Regions from separate parts of the Mesorhizobium sp. B2-3-6 genome, predicted to be linked through region 1. Evidence: riboswitches for the same ligand, from Rfam matches in the RefSeq annotation. Region 1 holds a riboswitch; the other holds the start of a gene.
The links. Region 1 has a riboswitch for cobalamin ahead of FJ953_RS04035 (CbtB domain-containing protein). Riboswitches for the same ligand answer to the same signal wherever they lie in the genome.
Positions count from the first base shown of each region.

Region 2: linked by a shared signal. The riboswitch ahead of FJ953_RS14425 (ABC transporter ATP-binding protein) and the one ahead of FJ953_RS04035 (CbtB domain-containing protein) in region 1 are both predicted to bind cobalamin.

Region 1 covers NZ_VFVW01000001.1:825,539-830,964, forward strand. The annotation lists gene FJ953_RS04020 (DUF1624 domain-containing protein) at 1-474, opposite strand, end outside; gene FJ953_RS04025 (MFS transporter) at 706-1,905, shown strand; gene FJ953_RS04030 (aromatic ring-hydroxylating dioxygenase subunit alpha) at 1,909-3,078, opposite strand; cobalamin riboswitch at 3,213-3,409, shown strand; gene FJ953_RS04035 (CbtB domain-containing protein) at 3,445-3,624, shown strand; gene FJ953_RS04040 (CbtA family protein) at 3,640-4,437, shown strand; gene cobU (bifunctional adenosylcobinamide kinase/adenosylcobinamide-phosphate guanylyltransferase) at 4,430-4,945, shown strand; gene cobO (cob(I)yrinic acid a,c-diamide adenosyltransferase) at 4,947-5,426, shown strand, end outside.
Region 2 covers NZ_VFVW01000004.1:378,606-384,031, forward strand. The annotation lists gene FJ953_RS14415 (Gfo/Idh/MocA family oxidoreductase) at 1-768, opposite strand, end outside; gene FJ953_RS14420 (LacI family DNA-binding transcriptional regulator) at 950-1,975, shown strand; cobalamin riboswitch at 2,038-2,247, shown strand; gene FJ953_RS14425 (ABC transporter ATP-binding protein) at 2,503-3,291, shown strand; gene FJ953_RS14430 (ABC transporter substrate-binding protein) at 3,337-4,284, shown strand; gene FJ953_RS14435 (iron ABC transporter permease) at 4,293-5,312, shown strand.

The DNA of each region.
Region 1 (5,426 bases):
CCGAAAATAGAAGGGAATGGCGATGACCGCCGCGGCGATCGGCAGTGTGAGCAGCGCCGGCAGGCGCAGGAATGCCAGCCCGAGCAGGCTCGCCAGCGCGATCTGGTGCAGGATGCCGAAGAAGATCCACCCGTCCGGCGTGGCGATACGGGTGGCGACCGAAATGGCGATCGCCGCTCCGGCGACCATGGCGAAGCGTCTCCAGAAGCCGTTCCAGCGGATCTCTTTGCCATGGGCGAGATACAGGCTGACGCCGACCAGGAACAGGAAGGTCGAGGCGATGCAGCGAGCATAGAACTTCCACCAGCCGAAGGCGGTCAGGCCGGGATCGGTGTAGCCGAAGAATTCCAGGTCCCAGGTGAAATGGTAGCTCGCCATGGCGATCAGCGCGATGCCGCGCAGCATGTCGATGGCGACGATGCGCTTGGTCTTCGGCAACTCCGCGGCGGGCATGGTCGGCGTCTGGATGCTCATGGTCTCGCGATCTGATTCAGCCCCGCACGAGGACTATCACGGTTACGCCGGACAAAAGAAGGCCGTGAGCTTCGATACGGACGATCAGCCGGCGCTGCATCAGGCACCCCTTTAGGCCAGCACCGGAAAGCCTTTGACCGGCTTCGTTTTAACCGGGGCACGTCGGTTTCCTGTTACCGGTCGCGAAATGATGGCCGCAGATTTGGCTGGTGATTCTGCTTTGGGGAAGCAATGTCCACGCATGTGCGCCATCCGATCTGGCTACCGGCCCTCAAGGCCGCGGATGCCCGCACCTTCGCCTCGCTCTACGCGGTCGAATCCTTCGCTCGCGCCACGGTGTCGAGCGTCATCCCGATCCAGGCCTACGAGATCCTCCACAACGAGCAGATCGTCTCGATCCTCTACACCATAGTGGCGATGCTCGGCCTGTCCGTGACCTTGTTCATGCCGATGCTGATCCAGCGCTTCGCGCGGCGCTGGGTCTACACGGCGGGCGCCTGCCTGCTGGCGATCGGCTCGCTGTTCTTCGTCACGCATACGCTCGCAGGGCAATTGGCCGGCATGCTGTGCCGTGTCATGGGCGCCAGTGCGCTGTCGATCACGCTCAACCTCTACATCATGGACCACATCCGCAAGACCGATTTCATGCAGGCCGAATCGCTGCGCATGGCGTGGTCGATGTTTGCCTGGACGGGTGGGCCGACGCTCGGCATCTTTCTCTACACGCGCTTCGGCATCTATGCCGCGCATGGCGCGGTCGCCGTATTCGCCTTGGCCCTGCTGGCGTTGTTCTGGACCTACCGGCTCGGCGACAATCCCTCGATCCGGCCGGGCAAGACGCGCCCGGTCAACCCGCTGGCCAATATCGGCCGCTTCGTCGCGCAGCCGAGGCTGAGGCTGGCCTGGCTGATCGCCTTCGGCCGCTCCTGCTTCTGGACGACATTTTTCGTCTATGGCCCGCTGTTCATGGTCATCACCGGTGAGGGCGAACTTGCCGGCGGCATTCTGGTTTCGGCAGGCAACGCGCTTTTGTTCATGGCGATTTTCTGGGGCAAGGCCGGCAAGCGCTTCGGCGGCCGCAGGACCATGACTTTTGCCTATTTCGCCATGTCGGTGGTGCTGCTGGCGGCGGGTGCCGTCGGCGAAAGCGCGCCGCTCGTCACCGGCGCCTTCCTGCTGTGCGGCGCCTTCTTCACCATCGCGCTCGACGCGCTGGGCTCGACCGCCTTCATGCGCTCGGTCCGCTCTTATGAGCGGGCGCAGATGGCTGCGGTCTACCGCACTTATCTCGACTTTTCCGAACTGACGCCGCCGCTGGTCTACTCGGTGGTGCTGGCCTTTTTCGGACTGGGCTCGGTTTTCGTCACGCTCGGCCTGCTTGCGGCGGTCTGCGGTTATGTCACCTGGCGGTATCTGCCGAAGTCGCTGTGAAGCTTACGGCACAAGCGCAGCATGTCGTTCGCGTACCCAATCGTGGAAGCGGTGGAGGTCGTACTCCTCCGGCATCAGCACGCCGGCCTTATGGCGCATGGAGCGCAGCCCTTTCTGGTTGACCTCGCAGATCGCGGCATCCTCCTCCAGCACCTGGGTGCCGAATCCGACGATGTTGTCGATGTCGGTGGCGGCGAGCGCGTCGGGCGCGAACAGCCATTCGGCGGTCAATTCGGTCTGCTCGGGGCCAAGCGGCACCAGCCGTACGGACCTGACATAGTCGACGTGGCCGACGATGAACATCGAGGGCAGGCTGGTGGCGTAGGTCTGGCCGGCGGCGTGCTCGGCCGGCGTCAGGCCCGAAAAGACCGGCCCATGCGCCTGGCCGTCACGTGACCATGTTTCGGCACCCGCCCGCAGCCCGCCGGAAAATTCCGGCGCGTCATTGTCGGCATGGCGGGTCCATTCGGGGTCGTCATGCCGGCCCATCAGGCCGCGGCCGTAGATCGGCACCAGCCGCGACAGGTCCTTGTGGACGCCGGGGCAATGCAGGCATTCGTCGAAGTTTTCCCAGAAGATCTTCCAGTTGCAGTTCATCACCTTGCGCAGCACATGGCCCGATACCAGCGATTCCAGCGGCCAGTTGCCGAGATCGCCGGAGGCCGGGTCGAAGGATGAGTGCGCCGAGCCGGCGGCATCTTCCGCGAGATTGACGAAGACGAAGCCGCGCCAGACCGACAGCGCGACGCGATAGAGCGGATGGTCCGCCTTGTCGAAACCTTCGGGCAGCGTTTTCGATGGCACGCGCACGAGATCGCCGCGCAGCGAATAGGACCATGCGTGGTAGGGGCAGGTGATCAGCCGCGCCTTCAGCCGCCCCTCGCGTTCCTGGCAAAGCTGCGAGCCGCGATGCCGGCAGGTGTTGTGGAAGGCGCGCAGTTCGCCGGTATCGTCACGCAGCACGACGATCTCCTGGGTGCCGACACGGAAGGTGCGGAAAGCCAGCGGTTGGGCGAGATCAGCTTCACGGCAGACGAGCAGCCAGTTCCTGTACCAGATGGCGTCGAGGTCGCGCTGGTAGGCCGCCGCATCCCAATAGGCCGAGGACGGCAATGTCGGCTCGGCCCGGGTGAGGCCGTTATAGGGGGCGTGCTGGCTCCGGACGGGCTGCATGGCTGGCCTCCTGTGAGGATGGCAGCCGACACCCGGCCACGGAAATTGTCAATTGCAGCGGAGCAAGCGGCCGGACGGCGCTAAAGCGCTTGTCGCCGTCGGAATTTGGTTTGCCGGATGCGGCGATTTTCCCTATAGTCACCTTCGTCGTCGGTTCCGATTGGAGCCAAGAGGGAATGCGGTGCGGGCAGATTTGTTGCCCAATGCCGTGGCTGCCCCCGCAACTGTGTGCGGTAGTCCTCTCCATATGCCACTGAAGATTTTCTTCGGGAAGGTGGGGAAGGGCGCTGATCCGCGAGCCAGGAGACCTGCCGGCGACAGGAAACTGACTTCGATGCCCTCGGGTGGAGGGTGAAAGGACAAGACATGAATACCGCTTCCGTCTCCCTCGGCGCCTCCATCTCCTCGCAGTCGCGCCTCCTGCAGCTCGCGCTCGCGGCGCTGCTCGGCGTTTTCGTCGTAGGCTTTGTCGGTTTCTCGCATATCGACGCGGTCCACAATGCTGCGCACGACTATCGCCACTCGATGGCGTTTCCCTGCCACTGATAGGGATTTGACATCATGAACCTGTTTCGCAACGTCGTGTTCATCGCGGCGATCGCAGGGCTCGTGGCCGGTGTCGTTCTCGCCTGCATGCAGGCCTATGCCACCGTGCCGTTGATCCTGAAGGCGGAAGTCTACGAACAGGCCGGCGGCGGCCACCACCACGACCATACCGCACCGGCCCCGACCGACAACAACGCCATGAACTCTGCCGCCCCGGCGGGCAATGCCATGAGTTCCGCCGCGCCGGCAGCCGCTGAAGCTGTTCCGGCTGAAGAGGAAGGCTGGGCGCCGGCCGACGGCTTCGAGCGTTTCGCTTTCAGCGTGCTTGCCAACATCGTCACCGGCATCGGCTTCGCGCTGGTCCTGGTCGCGGTTTCGGAATTCGCCGGCGGCATCGGCAACTGGCGCCAGGGCGTGTTCTGGGGACTGGCCGGCTTTGCCGTGTTCACGCTGGCGCCGGGCCTCGGCCTGCCGCCGGAACTGCCGGCCATGCCTGCCGCCGAGCTTCTGCCACGCCAGATCTGGTGGACGGCGACGGTGGCGGCGACGGCGATCGGCCTTGCCCCGATCGCCTTCCGCAAATCACTGCCGCTGGCGATTCTGGGCGTGGTGTTGATCGTCGCGCCGCATATTGTCGGCGCGCCGCAGCCGGACAGTTTCGAGACGCCGATTCCGGAAGGCCTGCATCATCAATTCGTGGTGGCGGTGACCGTAACCAACCTGGTGTTCTGGCTCGTGCTCGGCGCTGCCGTCGGCGTGGTGCGTGGACGCTTCACCGGCAGCGCGACGAGCCTGCGCGACAGCTTTGCCTGATCGCGGAAGACTGACCTTCATCATCGGCGGTGCGCGCTCCGGCAAGAGCGCGCACGCCGAAACGCTGATGACGGCCTTGCCTTCGCCATGGACCTACATCGCCACGGCGCAAGCCTATGACGACGAGATGCAGCAGCGCATCGCGTTGCACCGGTCGCGGCGCGGCGAGGGCTGGACGACCATCGATGCACCGCTTGGCCTTGTCGGTGCACTCGAGGCCCTACCGGAGGACCAGCCGGTCCTTGTCGACTGCCTAACGCTCTGGCTGACCAATCACATGCTGGCCGATCATGATGTAGAGGCCGAATGTCGGCGGCTGGCTGACATGCTGTCGCGGCCGCGCGGACCCTGGTTCGTGGTATCCAACGAGGTCGGGCAAGGCATCGTGCCCGACAATGCGCTGGGGCGCCGGTTCCGCGACGCCGCCGGCCGGCTCAACCAGCAGGTCGCGGCGATTGCCGAGACCGTGCTTTTGATGGTGGCGGGGCTGCCGCTCAAGGTGAAGTGACATGACCGACATCGACGAAAAGGACGAAGAGCGCCACCGCGCCAAGATGGCCAAGCGCAAGGCGGTCCAAGACGCCGAGGTGGCGAGCAAGACGGTCGAAAAGGGGCTGCTGATCGTCAACACCGGCCCGGGCAAAGGCAAGACCACGGCTGCCTTTGGCCTGGCGCTGCGGATGCTCGGCTACGGCAAGCGCGTCGGCGTCGTCCAGTTCATCAAGGGCAAATGGCATACGGGTGAGAAGGAGGCCTTCGCCGCCTTCGGCGACCGCGTCGTCTGGCACGCGATGGGCGAGGGGTTCACCTGGGAGACACAGGATCTGAAGCGCGACATCGCGGCGGCCGAGGCCGCCTGGGCCAAGGCGCTGGAGCTGATGGCCGATCCGTCGATCAGTCTCGTCGTGCTCGACGAACTCAACATCGCGCTGCGCTACGAGTATCTCGATCTGGACAAGGTGGTTGTCGCGCTGAAAGCGCGCCGCGAG
Region 2 (5,426 bases), on a different contig from region 1:
ATGCCCATCCCAGGTCAGGCTGCCGCGTTCGCCGACGATGCGCCAACTGCCTTCCCAACTGGTGCGGAAACCGTCGGCGCACCAACTGCCGCGATAGGTGAACATCTTGCCCTGGCCGAGCTCGAAGGTGGCGCTTGCGGACGATCCCTGCCGGTACCAGGAATTGGCCGGCTCCCATTCTCGACAATACACTTCGGTCGGCTCGCCATCGACCATGTAGCGGGCGGCGTCGAATGTATGGATCGCCATGTCGAGCAGCAGCACATGGCGCATGCCTTCGCGGAAACCGCCGAAATGCGGCGCAATGAAAAAATCGGCATGGATGCTGGTCGCAGCGCCGATGGCGCCGGAGCCGAGGAAGCGCCGGATGCGCCGGACGTTGGCGACGTAGCGGCGGTTCTGCACCACGGCATGGACGCGTCGCGCGCGCCGCGCATCGTCGATGATGGCGCGCGCATTGTCCGGGCTGTCGGCCAGCGGCTTTTCCGTCAACAGATGACAGCCATGGGCAAAGGCCGAATTCGCCACGGCGCGACGGGCGGCAGGCACGACCACGTCGAACACCGCATCGGGTCTGGTCTGGGAGAGAACGACGTCGAGATCGGTCCCGATCGCGACCCCGGCGAGGTCGTATTCGCGTGCCCGCTGGCGCGCCCTGTCGGCGTCGAGGTCGACGAGACCGACGATCTTGACGGCAGGGGATTGGCTGATGGCCTCGAGCCAGGTTTTGCTCATGGCTCCGCACCCGACCAGGACGACGTGCATCATCCAGCGCTCCTCCGGCCAACCCCTCCTGGCTGGCACCCACGGCAGTCCGTAAATGACTTCCGTAAACGTTTACGATGACACACCCGATGGCATATATTGTCAATCGGATTTGTACCGTCGGCTCTGAAACGCCTTGGCCGCACGACCGGCTGGTGCTAGCCAGAAGCAGGAGGGGGAGGTCTTGGCGTCCAGCATTCACGATCTTGCGCGGCACCTGAACATTTCGATCGGTACAGTCTCGCGCGCGCTTAACGGGCGCGCCGACGTGAACGCCGAGACACGCCAGCGCGTGCTCGAGGCGGCCCGGAAGCTCAATTATTCACCGAACCACTCGGGCAGGAACCTACGCCGCGGCACCACCCATGCCGTGGCTTTCATGCTGCAGCCGCATCCGGGCGACCAGCAGTATGGCGAGCCGTTCTTCATTCCGTTCCTCACCGGACTGCAAGCGACATTGGCCGAGTGCGGGCTGGATCTGATCATCGTCATGGGCGCGCCGGCGGATTATCAACAGGAGCGGCTGCGCCGCGTCGTCGAGACGCGTCGTGCCGATGCCGTCGTACTGGCCTGGACGCGGCGCGAGGACGATCGCATCGACTATCTGAGCAAGGCCGGCTTTCCCTTCGCGACGCTCGGCCGAAGCCGGTCCGGCGACGACAGCTATCCCTCTCTGGATCTGGATTTCGAGAAGGCGGGCGCCGATGCGGTCGACCGGCTGGTTGCGCGTGGCCACCGCCGCATCGCCGCCATCCGGCCGTCGCTTGACCTGAATTTCGGTTATCTGTTTCTGGAGGGTTATTGCAAGGCGCTGCGGCGGCACGGCATCGAAGTCGATCCCGGCCTGATTGTGGACGGTTTTATCAACGAAGCCGGTGGCTACGCGGTGACACCGCAAGTCATGCGGTCGAAGGATCCGCCGACCGCGATTATCTTCAACAACGACTCGATGGCGCTCGGCGGCTGCAAAGCGCTCGCCGAAATGGGGATAAAGCCCGGGCAGGATGTCGCGGTGATCGTCATCGTCGACACGCCGCTCTGCCGTTATTTCTCGCCGGCGCTGACCGGCTTTCGTCCGAGCCTTGACCCGATGGGGCGGCGGCTCGGCGAAATCCTGCTCGCCTCGCTCCCGGCTTTCGCCGGCGCGAAAGGGCCAGAGATCATTCGCGAGGTCTGGCCGCTGGAACTGGTGGCGCGCGATAGTGATTGACCACACGTTTGTATCGTTATAACAGAACATGCATCGACCTTGCCTCGACGCTGCCTGCATCCTAGGCTGCGACTCGTGATGGTCCCCGCGCCGCAAGGCGAGGGGTGAAAAGGGAACATGGTGAGGCCCGATTTTCGGGTCGAAGCCATGGCTGCCCCCGCAACTGTAAGCGGCGAGCAAAATCCGAGAAGCCACTGGCCGGCAAGGCTGGGAAGGCAGGATGGCGCAACGACCCGCGAGCCAGGAGACCTGCCATCTGCATGAGTTGACCGGACGGGGTGTGCCGGGAGGAGACGCAGGTTTCGGTCTTGTCGACCGGTTCAAGCCAGCTTCCTTCCGTCGCCATTTTGAAAGTGACGGAAGTTGGACGGCTCCATCGATCGCATACATCGCATTGCCATGCATCGCATCGTCGTGTGCACGCTTTGCCGCGATATCGCCACCGAGGTGAATTCAGGCCAGCGTCCGGCAGGACTGGCAAGCAAGACGCTGGCCCGTATTCCGGCAGGCCCTGCAAGGAATTGCCCATGACCGCGCCGCTTCTCGATGCCCGCGACCTGGCCGCAGCGGCGGATGGCCTGCATCTGGTGTATCCGGTCAGCCTTTCGGTGGCGGCGGGCGACCGTCTCGCCATCATCGGTCCCAACGGCGCCGGCAAGACGACATTGCTGCGCATGCTATCGGGCATGCTGAGGCCGAGTTCGGGCGAAGTGAAGCTAACCGGGCGCTTGCTGGACAGGATTTCGACCGCCGAGCGGGCGCTGCACATCGCCGTCGTCGGCCAGACCGATCAACCGGATCCACGGCTGGCGGTGATCGACTATGTCGAGCTCGGCCGGGTTCCGCATACCGGCCGCAGGCACAGGAGCGAGGAACGCGACATTGTCGTCGAGGCTCTGCGCCGGACCGGGCTGTTGCCGCTGCTTGGCCGCACCATCGGCTCGCTCTCGGGCGGCGAGCGCCAGCGCGCCCAGCTTGCCCGCGCCATCGCGCAGGAGCCGAAGATCCTGTTCCTCGACGAGCCGACCAACCATCTCGACCCGCGGGCGCGCAGCGAGTTGCTCGAACTGGTTGCAGGCCTCGGCATGACCGTGATCGCGGTGCTGCACGATCTGGCGCTGGTGACGCCTTTCGCCACCAGGGTCGCGGTGATGAGCCATGGCCGGTTGCATGTGCTGGCGCCGCCACGCGAAGCACTCACCCAGCAGCTGATCCGCGAGATCTTCGGTATCGACGTCTTTAGGTTGCGCCACCCGACGGAGGACCGCGAGCTGACGGTGTTCGAGGTTCCGAACCGTGCCGCGCCATCTTCGTGATCGAAGCCATTTCCGGCAGATCCTGTTCAACAAGGAGCAACATCCGTGAAACGCCTTGCCGTGTCTCTTGCCTTCTCCCTGCTCGGCTCTACGGCCTTCGCCTTTCCGGTGACGGTCGACAGCTGCGGCAAGCCGCTGACCTTCGACGCACCTCCAAAGCGTGCCGTCATTCACGATCTCAACATGGCCGAGATGGCCTTCGCACTGAAGCTGCAGCCGTCGATCGTCGGCCTGACCGGCATCACTGGATGGTACAAGGTCGGCCCCGAATTCAAGGCCGAACAGAGCTCGATCCCCGAACTGGCGCCCAAATATCCGACGCTGGAAAACCTGGTCGCTGTCGAGCCCGACTTCTTCTTCGCCGGCTGGTATTACGGCATGAAGCCGGGCGGCGAGGTGACGCCCGATACGCTGGCGCAACACGGCATCAAGACCCTGGTGCTGACGGAAAGCTGCGTCCATCTCGACAAGAACCGCCCCGCCGCTTCGATGGACCTGCTCTATGGCGATGTCGAGAAGCTGGGCAAGATCTTCGGCAAGGAGGCCGAAGCGGATAAGCTCGTCTCCGGCTGGAAGGCGCAGCTCGCCGAAATCACGGCCAAGGTCGGCGCCCGCAGGGGAACGCGCGTGTTCCTCTATGATTCCGGCGAGGACAAGCCGTTCACATCAGGCAAGTTCGCCATTCCCAACGCCATGATTTCCGCGGCCGGCGGCGACAACATCATGGCCGACATGGACACCAGCTGGGGCAACACGGATTGGGAGACGGTGGCCTCGCGCAATCCGCAATTCCTCATCCTGCTCGACTATCAGGATGGCGGCGGCTACCGGAAGCTGCTCGATTTCCTGAAAGCGCATCCGGCAATGAAGGAGACGGACGCGGTCAGGAACGAACGCTTCGCGGCGCTTCGCTATGCCGAACTGACACCCGGGCCGGCCAATATCGACGCGATCGGCAAGATTGCCAGGGCGATGCATCCGGAAGCGTTTTAACCGGGAACATGACTTTGCGGCACAAGGCATTCCTATTGGCCATGACGGCGGCGGCGTTGGCAATCGCCGCGTTCGCGCTGCTGTCGATCGCCTATGGCTCGACGATGATTCCGTTGGGCGACGTCGTTGCAGCACTTGGCCATGCGATCGGATTGAAGGGGCATGACGTGTCCGGCCCGGTCGGCAGGATCGTCGTCGACCTCAGATTGCCGCGCATAATCCTGGCCATCTGTGTCGGCGGCGGCCTGGGCGTGGTCGGCGCGCTGTTACAGACGGTGACGCGCAACGATCTTGCCGATCCGTTCCTGTTCGGCCTCTCGTCGGGAGCCGCCGCCGGCGCTGTCTCCGTCATCACCGTCTTCGGCGACAGTTTCGGGATCTGGACGCTACCGATCGCTGCGTTCACCGGCGGTATTCTGGCGGCTTGCGTTGTGCTTTTGCTGGTTGCGCGGGTGAGGGGACAAGGCCCCGAACGGCTGATCCTCGCCGGACTTGCGGTCTCCTTCATGTTCACCGCATTGACCAATTACCTGGTCTTTGCCGGTGACCAGCGCGCCGCCCATTCGGTGCTGTTCTGGACGATGGGCGGGCTCGGCCTGGCGCGGTGGGACAATATCTGGCTGGGTGCGCTTGGGGCCGGCACGATTGCGGCGTACGGGCTGTGGAATCATCGCCGGCTGGACGCTTTCCTGGCCGGCGAAAATGCCGCCGAAAGTCTTGGCGTGCCGGTGGCGCGAATGCGACGGACGACGTTTCTGGTCGCCGCTTTTTCGACCGCGATCCTGGTTTCGGTCGCCGGCGTCATCGGCTTCGTCGGCCTCATGATCCCGCATCTGTCGCGGCCGCTGGCTGGTCCGCTGCATCTGCGCCTGATCGTAAGTTGCGCGCTGTTCGGGGCGGTGCTGTTGCTGGCAAGCGACCTTCTGGCGCGCACATTGCTGCCGCCGCAGGAACTGCCGATCGGCATCATCACCAGCTCGCTCGGCGCCTTCTTCGTTGTCACCATGCTGATCCGCAACCGCTTGTAATGGGTGTCGCGGCGGCCGAAATCATCGGACGCAGCCATGATTGTGCTGCATGGCTGCCATGCACGTTTGCCGGCTTCTGGAACAATGCCGGACTTGAATGATAAGCACGCTTAT